2 regions of the Kluyvera sp. 1366 genome follow, and region 1 is predicted to be linked to the other one. Evidence: predicted binding sites of a transcription regulator. Region 1 holds the regulator's gene; the other holds the start of a gene.
What was found. The regulator ArgR, encoded in region 1, controls arginine synthesis, uptake and breakdown. The targets are predictions, from matches to a motif close to ANTGAATAAAAATACANT.

Region 1 (3,415 bases):
TAAGCGCTGGCACCTTGCTCATCCGCTTTCTGAGAAAGCTCGGCACGATAGTCCATTGGCGAACCGCCGGTTCCGCTGATTGAGATAGTGCTGCCGGTAGGTTGCAGATTCTGCGCCTGTTGTTCGGTGACCAGTTGTGCTGCAGAAGCACCAAAGGCGAACAGGGAAAGCAGGGTAGCAGTTGCAATGGTTGTTTTGATTTTCATAATTTTCTCCTCGTTTAATCAACAACCTGCGGCAGAAAAGGGGTGGCGGGTCGTCGATCTATTGCCTGGCGCCATCAAGGCACTGGACGTTCAATTAGTGATTATTTGTACAGTTCAGCAGTCACGTGGAAGGTATCGCCACGGTTGCTTTCGATGATGCGGTAATGGCTGGCACCCTGCGCATCGGCTTTCTGTGACAGTTCCTGACGCACGTTGGTTTGGTCGCCGTCAACACCGCTCACGCTGATGGTTTGGTTCAGAGATTGCAGCTGTTCAGCTTGTTGGTTTGAAACAAGGCTAGCGGCACTCGCGCCAAAAGAAAGAACAGAAGCCAGGCCCAGTACTGCGATAGCTAATTTGGTTTTCATGATTCACTCTCCTGAAATGGGGGCCGGCAACCTGAGAGGCAAGAGCGTCTCAAAAGGGTCGCCGTTCACATTGCTTTTTAAGTCAATAACTTATTTGTACAGCTCAGCGGTTGCGTGGTAGCTGTCACCGGTATTCGCCTCAACCACGCGATAGGCTTTCGCACCTTGCTGGTCGGCTTTATCGTTTAACTGCTGACGGATATCCATTGGAGAGCCGCCCACGCCGCTGACGCTGATGGTACCCGCGGGTTGCAGATTCGCAGCCTTTTCGGCATTAATAGAATCTGCTGCAAAAGCACCAAATGACAGGGCAGAGAGAATACTTAAAGTCGCGATAGTAGTTTTAACGTTCATGATATTTTTCCTCGTCGTCTATTTTTATCTTTTTCTTTCGTGTGATTTGCATCACGAAAACAAGTATAGATCTAATCACCCATGAAATTAATACCGAGCTAATAATGTTTGGTTGTAATTCTTTATCCTTATGGCACTTTTTTAGAACCTGAAGTTATAAAAAACGCCTGGATCTTAACCAGAGGTGGTTATTTCACCATAAAAACAATGATCTACATCAAATTATCTTTTAGTGCGAAAGATCGTGGTTGATCTCGCTGGCTGATACAGATAGAGAAGGGAAAGACACTGAGCACAATGTGTAAAGCAGCGTAAAATAGCGCATAAGGTTAAAAAGGCATAAAGGTCGTACCAATGATAGCGGCTGAAAAGAACCGCCAGGCATATGGATAACTTATTATTTACAAAGGAATTTGTAACAGAATGGTTACGAATGAAGCGCAAAGGGCAAGATAACCGGCAGAGGAACTGCCGGTATGCAGCAGGGTTTTATAGCTCTTGTTCGAATAAAACCAGAATCGCGTCGTACAGCTGTTTTACCGAGAAGGTGCGCGCGGGGGTAATAAAGATGGTGTCATCACCGGCAATGGTGCCGAGAATGCCTTCCGCTTTGCCCAGCGAATCCAGCAGGCGCGCTATCAGCTGCGCAGCGCCCGGACTGGTGTGAATCACCACTAACGCATCGTTGTAATCGATATCCAGCACCAGATTCTTCAGCGGGCTGGTGGTGGTGGGCACGCCGAGTTCAGCAGGCAGGCAGTAAACCATCTCCATCTTGGCGTTGCGCGTGCGCACCGCGCCAAACTTGGTCAGCATGCGAGAAACTTTGGACTGATTAATATTCTCGAAGCCGTCTTCCTGCAGCGCCTGCACGATTTCGCCCTGGGAGCTGAATTTCTCTTCCTTTAATAAGGCTTTAAACGCCTTAATCAAGTCGTCTTGTTTCGATGGGTTTCGCATAAGCTACCAATTAAAAAGGGGTTGCAGAGGGCAACAGGCCCACGGCAGATAAATTATTATGCATTTAGATGAATTTTTATGCAATAAGTCTGGTAAGAGAATCGCGGTAATGACCTGCGGGGCGGGCATCATAACAGAATATGATGTTGCACCAAAATCGCGGGTGGACGCGCAAAGCGAAGGTTGCAAAGTTGTTATATTATTGAAGTGGTAACAACAATATCGATGATCATTGCCGTCCATTGTCTTCTGGCTGCGAATGAATCATTCAGGCGACTTCTGAAGTGGAGATGTCTCGGGAGCCGATTGCGGCGTAGTGTTTAGTGCGCGACAGGTTTAGTCGCTATCGCCTGAGAAGTTGATTAAACTCGTAACCTGATGGATTTTCGGCATATCTCTGCCCCACCTTAATAAGGAGTTCAGGATGAAAGTTGCCGTTCTCGGTGCCGCTGGTGGTATTGGCCAGGCGCTCGCACTGCTGCTCAAAACGCAATTACCCGCAGGCTCAGCTCTCTCACTTTACGATATCGCCCCGGTAACGCCCGGTGTGGCGGTCGATCTCAGTCATATCCCAACGGCAGTCACCGTGGAAGGGTTTAGCGGTGAAGATGCTACGCCTGCGCTGCATGGTGCTGATGTGGTGCTGATCTCCGCGGGTGTGGCACGTAAGCCGGGCATGGATCGCGCCGACCTGTTTAACGTCAACGCCGGTATCGTGCGTAACCTGATCGAGCAGGTTGCCAGTACCGCGCCAAAAGCGCTGATTGGCGTCATCACCAATCCGGTGAATACGACGGTGGCGATTGCGGCCGAAGTGCTAAAAAAAGCCGGCGTGTATGACAAGAATCGCCTGTTTGGCGTTTCCACCCTCGATATCATCCGTGCCAATACCTTTGTCGCGGCGCTAAAAGGCAAGCAGCCTAACGAGATTGAAGTGCCGGTGGTGGGCGGGCATTCCGGCGTAACGATTCTGCCGCTGCTGTCGCAGGTGGAAGGCGTGAGCTTCAGCGAGCAGGAAGTGGCGGATCTCACCAAACGTATTCAGAACGCGGGCACCGAAGTGGTGGAAGCCAAAGCCGGTGGCGGATCGGCGACGCTGTCGATGGGACAGGCGGCGGCCCGTTTTGGCCTGTCATTGATTCGTGCCCTGCAAGGCGAAGCCAACGTGGTGGAGTGCGCGTATGTGGAAGGCGATGGCGAATATGCCCGCTTCTTCTCGCAGCCGCTGCTGCTGGGCAAAAACGGCATCGTTGAACGCCGTCCGCTGGGCACGCTGAGTGCCTTTGAACAGCAGGCGCTAAACGGCATGCTGGAAACGCTGAAGAAAGATATCTCGCAGGGCGAAGAGTTTGTGAAGTGATGAACGCTAAGCGGCAATAAAAAACGCCCGGCATCTGCCGGGCGTTTTGTTTTTATAATCCGCCAGATTTGAAGGTTTTATTGGCGGGCGCACCGTTAGTCGCGGGGTTTTGCTTTCCTAACGTCTCCATGCGTACCTGGAATGGTGGGAACGGCATCTCAATGCCG
Region 2 (3,415 bases), on a different contig from region 1:
TTTCAGCAGCTCCGGCTGGGGATTGGCTTTCAGCTGGGCAGCGGTATGCAGCACCAGCTCCAGCTCGTCGCGGTTGAGATCGTTGATGGAAATAATGTGCTTGCGATATAGCGGGTTGGCCATAGCGTTCTCCTCTGCGCTGCCGGATTGCGGACAAAAAAAAGCCCCTGCTTAAGGGGCTTTTTTTACGATCGATTGATGACGGAAAGAAACAGATGCGCCGCCCGCTGTCAGGCGTCGTTGAGCGTCAAATTGTGCGCTGCGCTGTTGCATGTTTCCTCCGGCAAATTGGGCCGCATTATACGCATTCACTGATTTGCATCAAGCAAATATCGCGCGCGAGGTAAACGTTTGCGGCGCCACCAATCATAGCTTGCCGAGTGTCGCGACCATCACCGCTTTAATGGTGTGCATGCGGTTTTCAGCCTGATCGAACACAATGCTGTGCGCAGATTCAAACACCTCATTACTTACTTCCATGCCATCGTGCAAACCGTGCTGCTCGGCCATTTGACGGCCCAGCGTGGTTTTGTCGTCATGGAAGGCCGGTAAGCAGTGCAGGAACTTCACCTGCGGATTGCCGGTCAGCGCCAGCATCGCGCTATTAACCTGATAAGGACGCAGCAGGGCGATGCGATCTTCCCACACTGATTTGGCTTCGCCCATCGACACCCACACATCCGTGTAGATGAAGTCGGCACCTTGCACGCCTTCGGCGATATCTTCGGTCAGGGTGATTTTGCCTCCGGTTTGCTGTGCGGCCACGCGGCACTGCTCCACCAGTTCCGCTTCCGGCCAGCAGCCTTTTGGCGCCACCAGACGCAGATCCATGCCGACCAGCGCAGCGGCTTCCAGCATGCTGTTGCCCATGTTGTTGCGTGCATCGCCGACGTAAACCAGCGTCATTTCATTCAGCGATTTACCCGGCAGATGCTCCTGCATTGTCAGCAGATCGGCCAGCAGCTGCGTGGGGTGGAATTCGGTGGTCAGACCGTTCCACACTGGCACGCCAGCGAATTCCGCTAAGGTTTCCACCAGTTCCTGGCCGTAGCCGCGATACTGAATACCGTCATACATGCGTCCCAGCACGCGCGCGGTGTCTTTCATCGACTCTTTATGGCCAATTTGGCTGCCGCTTGGGCCGAGATAGGTGACGTTAGCGCCCTGATCGTAAGCGGCAACTTCGAAAGAGCATCGGGTACGAGTCGAGTCTTTTTCGAAGATGAGCGCGATGTTTTTGCCTTTCAGGTACTGCGTTTCGCTGGCATTTTTCTTTGCGTGTTTTAATTCACCTGCCAGACTCAGCAGAGAATCGATTTGGGCTGGGGTGAAATCCAGCAATCTCAGGAAATGTCTTTGATGTAGCTGACTCATACAGCGCTCCGGATGACTACATTAAATGAATTAAAATTCAATCTAACCGTATGAATATGCATTTTCAACCCCGGCGTTAAGAAACTTGTTGTTTTGTGTAGTGGCGCGCGAGGCAGTGTGGGAAAATAATTGAATTCAGCCGAATATTTGAGGACACGCCCATGGCATATGAAGCATTGCTGGAAGAACAGCGCGAAGAGACGCGACTGATCATTGAAGAGTTGCTGGAAGACGGCAGCGATCCAGATGCGCTTTACACTATTGAGCATCATCTCTCCTGCAACAACTTTGACTCGCTGGAGAAGGTCGCGGTTGATGCCTTCAAGCTGGGCTACGAAGTGAGCGAGCCAGAAGAGCTGGAGCTGGAAGACGGCACCACCGTAATGTGTGTGGATATCCTGAGTGAAGGCGCGTTGAAGCCAGAGCTGATTGATGCGCAGGTTGAGCAGCTGGTGAATCTGGCAGGCAGCTACAACGTCGATTACGACGGGTGGGGCACCTACTTTGAAGATCCTGATGCCGAAGATGAAGACGACGATGGCGAGTTCATCGACGACGAAGAAGACAACGGTGTGCGTCACTAAGCATTAATGGGCGGCACTCGCCGCCCTGAACACGTTTCCCCGTAAGACAAAAGACTGCCCATGAATTACGCTCCGCTATTAGAACCGATCTATCAATTCCTGCATTGCCGCACGCCACAAGCGTGGATTGATGAAGCGCGCAAGCCGGAAAATCTGACGTTGCTGCTCACCGATCACATGGTTTGTGAATTGAAAGCCGCGCAAACCGCGGTGTTCATCATCCGTAAATACGTGGCGGATAAGCCAAGTGGTGATGCCATTCTGGCATGGCTCAAGCCGTATGAAGATTTTATCTACCGCGACGAGCAGGACGGCAACTTTATCAATGCCCACAAGAATCTGACCAAAAGCATTATCGTGCGCAACGAGCTGCCGTGGGCCGATGATTTGGTGGAGATGATGGTGCTGCTGGTGAAAGAGGAGCTGCACCACTTCTATCAGGTGTGGGAAATCATGCAGTCGCGCGGTTTGCCGTATCGCAAAATCACTGCCAGCCGCTATGCCAAAGGTTTGATTCGCGAGATTCGCACATACGAGCCGGAAGCGCTGGTGGATAAGCTGATTTGCGGGGCGTACATCGAAGCGCGATCCTGCGAACGTTTCGCCAGCCTGGCGCCGTATCTGGATGAGCAACTGGAGAAGTTCTATATTTCGCTGCTGCGCTCGGAAGCGCGTCACTATCAGGATTACCTGAAGCTGGCGCAGCAGATTTCGCCGAAGGAGATTGCGCCGCGCGTGCAGGTGTTTGGCGAGGCAGAAGCGCGCTTAATCAGCGAGCCGGATGGCGAACTGCGGTTTCATAGTGGAGTGCCGGCGGTTTAGGTTTGTGCTCGCTGTCCCCCTCCTCGGTCCTCCCCCATAAATGGGGGAGGAAGATGCTGCCACATGCCAGTGATGAAGCTGCATGTGGCAGCATCTCCTTCCCCCGCTAGCGGGGGAAGGCCGGGATGGGGGACAGCGAGCACACACAGCGAGCAAATCACAACACCTTCAGCATCCGCACTTCACAATCCACATGCCCGGTACAACCCATCGCGCTCTCAATCAGCTCAAACCCCAACGACTCATACAACTTAATCGCACGCGTCAAACTGCCGGTGGTTTCCAGATAGCAGCGCTGAAAGCCCTGCTGACGGGCGAATTCCATCGCACGCAGCGCCAGATCGCGCGCCAGACCTAAGCCGCGCACCTGCGGCAGGAAATACATTTTCTGCAGCTCACAGATATCCGGCGCGCTACAGGCCAGCGGTGCAACGCCGCCGCCGCCCACCACCACACCATCATGTTCCACAATCCAGTAAGCGCTGTTGGCTTCGCTGTAGAGTTCGAACAGGCGATCGAGATGGGGATCGGACACGGTGTAGCCTTTATCCGCCGTCAGGCCAAATTCGGCTGACACATCACGGATCACCTGTGCAATCAGCGGGTTATCGGCGGCTGTAATGGGGCGCACCTTT

Region 2: argF (ornithine carbamoyltransferase) is a predicted target of ArgR. The motif match lies at 1,399-1,416, and genes of this name have one in related genera.

Annotation. Positions count from the first base shown of each region.
Region 1 is NZ_JBTRDW010000007.1:33,591-37,005, forward strand. It holds gene yhcN (peroxide/acid stress response protein YhcN) at 1-206, opposite strand, end outside; gene ACVLVH_RS16435 (YdgH/BhsA/McbA-like domain containing protein) at 308-574, opposite strand; gene yhcN (peroxide/acid stress response protein YhcN) at 665-928, opposite strand; gene argR (transcriptional regulator ArgR) at 1,418-1,888, opposite strand; gene mdh (malate dehydrogenase) at 2,313-3,248, shown strand; gene mscM (miniconductance mechanosensitive channel MscM) at 3,301-3,415, opposite strand, start outside.
Region 2 is NZ_JBTRDW010000005.1:318,426-321,840, reverse strand. It holds gene pyrB (aspartate carbamoyltransferase) at 1-123, opposite strand, end outside; gene argF (ornithine carbamoyltransferase) at 367-1,374, opposite strand; gene rraB (ribonuclease E inhibitor RraB) at 1,536-1,958, shown strand; gene miaE (tRNA isopentenyl-2-thiomethyl-A-37 hydroxylase MiaE) at 2,019-2,780, shown strand; gene ACVLVH_RS13260 (GNAT family N-acetyltransferase) at 2,938-3,415, opposite strand, start outside.